DNA from 3 places in the Pseudoalteromonas sp. NSLLW218 genome. Region 2 is predicted to be linked to each of the others. Evidence: predicted binding sites of a transcription regulator. Region 2 holds the regulator's gene; each other region holds the start of a gene.
What was found. The regulator sigma-54, encoded in region 2, starts transcription at its own class of promoters, with help from an activator protein. The targets are predictions, from matches to a motif close to GTTGGCACGNNNNTNGNNT.
Positions count from the first base shown of each region.

Region 1: the regulator sigma-54 is predicted to act here: its motif matches at 798-816, upstream of flgJ (flagellar assembly peptidoglycan hydrolase FlgJ).
Region 3: the regulator sigma-54 is predicted to act here: its motif matches at 1,170-1,188, upstream of fliS (flagellar export chaperone FliS).

Region 1 covers NZ_JADYWO010000007.1:305,559-307,766, forward strand. Annotated here, with positions in the region: gene flgJ (flagellar assembly peptidoglycan hydrolase FlgJ) at 1-761, opposite strand, end outside; gene I6E80_RS13095 (flagellar basal body P-ring protein FlgI) at 928-2,022, opposite strand; gene flgH (flagellar basal body L-ring protein FlgH) at 2,034-2,208, opposite strand, start outside.
Region 2 covers NZ_JADYWO010000001.1:275,452-277,659, forward strand. Annotated here, with positions in the region: gene ptsN (PTS IIA-like nitrogen regulatory protein PtsN) at 1-44, opposite strand, end outside; gene hpf (ribosome hibernation promoting factor) at 49-336, opposite strand; gene I6E80_RS01190 (RNA polymerase factor sigma-54) at 363-1,862, opposite strand; gene lptB (LPS export ABC transporter ATP-binding protein) at 1,932-2,208, opposite strand, start outside.
Region 3 covers NZ_JADYWO010000007.1:293,153-295,360, reverse strand. Annotated here, with positions in the region: gene fliD (flagellar filament capping protein FliD) at 1-216, shown strand, start outside; gene I6E80_RS13050 (hypothetical protein) at 363-674, opposite strand; gene fliS (flagellar export chaperone FliS) at 683-1,084, opposite strand; gene I6E80_RS13040 (sigma-54-dependent Fis family transcriptional regulator) at 1,495-2,208, shown strand, end outside.

The DNA of each region.
Region 1 (2,208 bases), on a different contig from region 2:
GGTGTACCTTGCTCAAACTCAAGCGTTACTTTGCTTGCTTTATCGCCTTCCCAGCTTTTATCTGACTTAATATTAAATAAGTTATTTGAGCTGCCACCGTCACTTTTATTAATAATGTGTTTACCCCAACCGGTTTCAAGTGCCGCTTGTGCAACCATTACCGCAGGATTTAAACCAATTTTTTGCGCTGCAGTTTTAGCGTGTTCCCATACTGAACTTACAAACTCTTCTGCATTTTTAAATGTTGGGCTATCGGTTTTAGACCCTGCAGTATCGACTTTAGGCTCAGCAATATCGGCTTTAGTGTTATTAACGATAAGATCGGATTGCTTATTTTTTTGCTCATAAGGAAGAGCAGATCCCACTTGTGTATCGCTAAAGATATCGTTGGTTGTTCTAAGCACCGAGCCTGGCATAAAGTTTTTAGACTCAGGCGATAACTGCTGAACAATTAAATCGGCAAGGCCTAACGAGCCATTTGAAGAAAGCTCTGTTGAAAGTTGCTGGTCGTGCATTTCTTCAAAAAACTTTACGCCACTTGAATTAAATGGGCTGTCTTTGTCTTCAAATGCTTCGTTAGCTTTGCGCATTCCTTTGAGCAACATTTGCGTAAAAATAGCTTCAAATTGTGCGGCCGCTTTTTTGAGCGCAGCTTTAGAGGCATCAGTTGATGCATCGCCACTGGTTAAGGCTTCTTTACGAAGTGAATCTAAGTTGCCTAAATCAAAAAAGTTTTGTTTATCGAGGTGATTAGTTTCCATCGGCTTTTTGACACAAAATGAATAATGCAGTTAAAAATGCAAAAATTGAGCCACTACCGATAAAACGAGGGAGATAAAAATAATAAACTTAGGTTGCTGTAAATAAAAAGCCCTAATTTCAAAAATATAGGGCTCAAGTAGTATGTTATTTATTGGCTTGGGTTATTTATATAACAACCAACTGTCCGTTAATTGCGCCAGCTTCTTTTAGTGCTTCTAAAATAGCCATTAAGTCGCCAGGCGCTGCGCCTACTTCGTTAATTGCGCGAACTAAATCGTCAAGGCTTACACCTGGATTAAATACAAAGGCGCGCGAGTCATCTTGATTTACATCAATAATGCTCTGCTGCGTGACAACAGTATCACCGTTTGCTAGCGGGTTTGGTTGTGACACGTTTTGTTGTTCTGCAATTGTTACTGTTAAGCCACCGTGAGTTATAGCGGCAGGCTGAAGCTTAACGTTTTTACCAATGACAATTGTACCAGTGCGCGAGTTAACTATAATTTTAGCGGCCATATCAGCTGGCTTAAATTCTAAGTTTTCGAGTGTCGATAAGTACGATACACGTTGGGATGCATCGCGTGGAGCTATAACACGAATAGAAACAGAATCAATTGCCTGTGCGCTATTTGGGCCAACTAAGTCATTAATTGTTTTTTCTAGGCGTTTTGCCGTTGTAAAGTCTGGGCGGTTTAAATTAAAAGTAATGTAATCGCCTTGCATAAATGGGCTTTCCACGGCGCGCTCAACTGTAGCGCCATTTGGTATACGACCAACTGTAGGGGTGTTAATTACAACTCTACTACCATCAAGGCCTTGTGCGCCTAAGCCACCGACAATTAAACTACCTTGTGCAATTGCGTACACGTTACCGTCTACACCTTTTAAAAAAGTTTGTAGTAAAGTACCGCCACGTAAGCTGCCTGCACTACCAATAGAAGAAACCGTAATATCGATTGCTTGCCCAGGCTTTCTAAATGCAGGTAGTTCTGCATGCACCGCCACAGCGGCAACATTTTTAATTTTAGGACTTTGAGTTGAAGGTAGCGTAATACCAAAGCTGTTCAACATGCCTCTAAAACTTTGTTGTGTATATGAGTTTTGCTCGCCAGTGCCCGGTAAACCAACCACTAAGCCATAACCAACTAGCTGGTTAGAGCGTACGCCTTCAACCATAGACACATCTTTTATGCGCTCAGCACTGGCAGTAAAATGCCAACCTAATAACACAACTAAACATAAAGCTTTAAGGCTATTCATGTTGTTACCCTCTAAAATGGAAACAGCGAACTGCTAAAGAAACGTGTAAGCCAACCAGGACTTTGCGCTTCTTGCGTTTGCCCTTTACCTGAGTATTGAATACGTGCATTAGCAATACGGTTTGATTCAACCGTATTATCGGCGCTTACGTCTTGAGGGCGTACTAGCCCTTCTAAACGGATAAAC
Region 2 (2,208 bases):
GCAGCTTTGCTGCAGTCCTGGCATATAAGTGAGCTTAATTTCATCATATTAGTGTCGAGCAAGCTTCTCTTTGTGTTTAATCACTTGTCGATCGAGCTTGTCGATCAACGAGTCAATGGCGGCATACATATCTTGATGTTCCGTAGATGCAAATAGCTCAGCACCACTTACATGTATTGTGGCTTCTGCTTTTTGATTTAATTTTTCTACATCGAGAATGACATGAACATTATTAATATGATCAGAGTGTCTTTCTAGCTTCGCAAATTTGGTATTAATATAGTCTCTTAGTGAATCGGTTAATTCTACGTGACGACCAGTTAAGTTTAGTTGCATAAGCATTACCCTCTTTTTTTTGCGTCTTAGATCAAGCTTTTACGTTGATTTGACGGTGGAATAGCCAGAGATTCGCGGTATTTTGCGATTGTACGTCTTGCTACTTTAATTCCTTGCTCAGCCAATATATCCGCTATTTTACTATCACTCAATGGTTTTGCTGAGTTTTCTGCAGCGATTAATTTGCGGATAAGTGCACGAATTGCTGTAGATGAACATTCACCACCGTTTTCGGTGCTTACATGGCTTGAGAAAAAGTATTTAAGCTCAAATATACCACGGGGTGTATGCATATACTTTTGAGTTGTTACGCGCGAAATTGTTGATTCGTGCATTTCTACCATTTCAGCAACATCATTTAAAACCATCGGTTTCATTGCTTCAGGGCCGTGTTCAAAAAAGCCTTGTTGTTGCTTAACAATACAATTAGTTACTTTTAATAGCGTGTCGTTTCTACTTTCTAAGCTTTTAATAAACCATTTAGCTTCTTGTAAATGCGAGCGAATAAACTGGCTGTCACCACTGGATTTTACAGTGCGAGACATTGCAGCGTATTGGCTATTAACACGAATTTTAGGCATGCTATCTGGGTTTAACTCAACAACCCAGCGGCCTTTAATTTTTTTAACTGACACGTCTGGAATAACATACTCAGATTCTTCTCTTACAATAGTATCTGCTGGCTTAGGACTAAGAGTATGGATTAATGTCATTACTTCTTTAAGCTCTTCTTCTTTGAGCTTGGTTTTCTTCATTAATGTACGATAGTCACGAGCAGCTAATAAATCAATATGCTCGGTTAAAATCATTTTTGTTTCATTAATGTAAGGTGTTTCTTTATCAAACTGGTTAAGCTGAATACACAAACACTCTTGTAAACTACGTGCAGCAATACCAACAGGATCAAACAGTTGGATGCGCTTTAATACAGCTTCAATTTCATCAAGTTCGACTTCGTTATCATCTTCGTTTTCTTGATTAAAGCTTTCTAAAATCTCTTCGCAGCTTAGTGTTAAAATACCTGAATCATCAACTGCTTCTACGATGGCAATAGCAATAGCTTCGTCTGTAGGGCTAAATGGCGTTAATTGTAACTGCCACATTAAATACTCATGGAGCGTCTCTGTAGAGGCACCTTGATAAATTGATTCATCTTCAGGCATTGGACCCGATGATGCTGCAGGAGCGGCACTCATGTACTCATCCCAGCTAACATCCATAGCCATGTCGTCACTTAGCGTGTCTTTCGCAAGTGCTTCACCACTATCTTGTTCGTATTCGCTTGGAGCATCATCGGCAGATGCGCTAACAGTTATGTCATCGGTATCAGCTTTTTGCTCGTTTTTGCCAGCAGCATCTTCTGAGTAGTCTTGTTCTTCAACCTCTAATAGCGGGTTGCTGTCGAGAGCTTCTTGTATTTCTTGCTGGAGATCCAATGTACTGAGTTGCAACAAACGAATAGCTTGTTGCAGCTGTGGAGTCATTGTAAGTTGCTGGCCCATGCGCAGCTGTAGTGATTGCCTCATGTATCTCTAACAATCCTTTTATGTTGTTATAATTAATACTAGCAGATGCTTAAAGACATGGCGTAAATGTTACAGCCTAAATTGCTCGCCTAAGTAAACATCGCGTACTGTTTTATCATTTAATACGTGTTCTGGAGTACCTGATGCAATCAGCTCCCCATGAGAAACAATGTAGGCTTTTTCACAAACATCAAGGGTTTCTCTTACGTTATGGTCGGTAATTAATACTCCAATCCCACGATTTTTAAGATGTTCTATTATTTTCTTTATATCTAATACTGAAATTGGATCAACACCAGCGAACGGTTCATCCAGTAATATAAATTTAGGATCTGCTGCCAGCGCA
Region 3 (2,208 bases), on a different contig from region 2:
GGTATTATCCAAAACCGAATCGACAGTAAAACGAATCAACTAGATGATTTAGATGATCAGCGTTTGAGCCTTACTAGTAAAATGGAGTCTCTATCTTCTCGACTATATGCTCAATATAATGCGATGGATTTACTAGTCGCGAGCCTTAATAACACCAGTAGTTATGTTCAAGCTCAGTTAGAGAACATGCCAGGCGTAGTTAGGCAATCAAATTAATAACTGGGTTAAAAGTATTACGAGTCAATAAAAAAACCGCTAAGTTTAAATCTAGCGGTTTTTTATTGTGTACTGCTCTTTGATTCAAATAGTAAGCTATAGCTATGTATTTAGTAAGAATAAAGGTTATTAATCAAACCTACTTACTAGGTGGCTTTATAAGCCTTAATCGCCTTACCAGACTTTTTATGTTTAATAATAGCTTTGGATGATTCGTTTTTTGCACTATTCGCTTTAACTAAAATAGTATTTATACGAAGCTGAATTAATTCTAATTGCTCTGCGCTTGGAGCTTTGCTGCTTTCGCACCATTGCTTTATATTAGTATTTAAAGTGTCTAAAAAAGGCTGAGCTTCGTCTGCGTTATTTTCATTTACTAACACTTCTATTTTACTAAGCAACGTTTGTATGAGCTCAGAGCAGTTTGTTAGTTGCTCTGAAGATGTTGGCGAGTCCATACTTAAAATTAAACCGCAGGGCTGCGTTGATCTAGCGGAATGTTATCCCAGCCTTCTTTAATTTCTTTAACAATACTTGATACTTCCACAATTGCTTCAATATCGTTGTGTAAGTTAGCTTGCGTTAAACGGCGTTGGCAGTAATCGTAAAGCGCCAATAAATTATTAGAAATACTAGGGTCTTGCTCTACGTCTAAATTAAGTGCGTCTTGCAGTGCACCAAATAATAAAACACAGGCTGAAATATTTTCACCTTTTTTTGCTATTTCTTTGCGCTCAATAAACCCTTTTGTTGCTGCTAAGCGACCGATAATATTACTGAATATAAGGTTTATTTGTTCGTAAGGAGCCATTTCGGCAATACTACTGGCACGAACTTGGCCGTATTTTTTTACTGAGACATGAGCCATGGGAAAATCCTAAAATTTAAAACGATAAAATTATGTGAAAGCTAATATAAAAAATCAATAAAGCTTTTATACTTTTATAAGAACAAAGCAATATTAATGCCAAGCATTTTCACTTATTTATGTATCGGCATTTGTAACTTCAACTTAAATTTATAATTGAGTTTATTTACTAACAATAGCATTTTTATAGCCGAGTAAATTAATTTTTAGAGCTAAGTTATAGCTAGGTAATAAATAAGTTAAAACTATAACCCATACTTAATGATTAACTATTAAGTATGGTTAACTTAACTAGCCCGTCTGTTTTTTGGCGTTTATGTCAAAAAACTGCCGCTATCACTTGCATCCATGCTGAACTGGCTTACAATTTAACTAATTATACAAATTAGTGAAAGTACGGCTCGCTAAATATGATCTTGATTTTAGATAATAATAACAACCGCGCAATAGGATTAAATGCTTCACTTGGCTTTATTGGTGAAGCTGTCCAACTATTAAGCGAAGACTGCTTTGAACAAGAATGCAAAAAATATCAGCAGCAAGAATGCATGATTATTTTAGGCGCGTTGCAATCACTTGACCACGAAAGCTTAATTAAACGCTATCCAACCCTACCGTTTTTATTAATTGGCGAAACGCTAAAACCACTATTAAGTATAGCTAATGTAGTGGGGCTTATTTGCGAGCCGTTTAATCACGAAGTAACCACTCAGTTACTTCACGATTGCCAGCAGTATCAGCGTATGCTGCCTAATGAGCATAAGCATACTAAACCGCATAAAACCTTTGACGGGCTAGTTGGTGAAACAGAGGCCGTAAAAGATGTTCGCTTTTTAATTGAACAAGTGGCAAAAACCGACGCTAATGTTTTAATTTTAGGCGAATCAGGCACAGGTAAAGAAGTGGTTGCCCGTAATGTACACTTGCTTTCAAAGCGTATTAATGGACCGTTTGTACCTGTTAACTGTGGTGCTATTCCGGCAGAGCTGCTCGAAAGTGAACTATTTGGCCACGAAAAAGGCGCGTTTACTGGTGCTATATCGGCTCGTAAAGGGCGCTTTGAACTAGCTCAAGGCGGGACACTATTTTTAGATGAAATAGGCGATATGCCACTGCAAATGCAA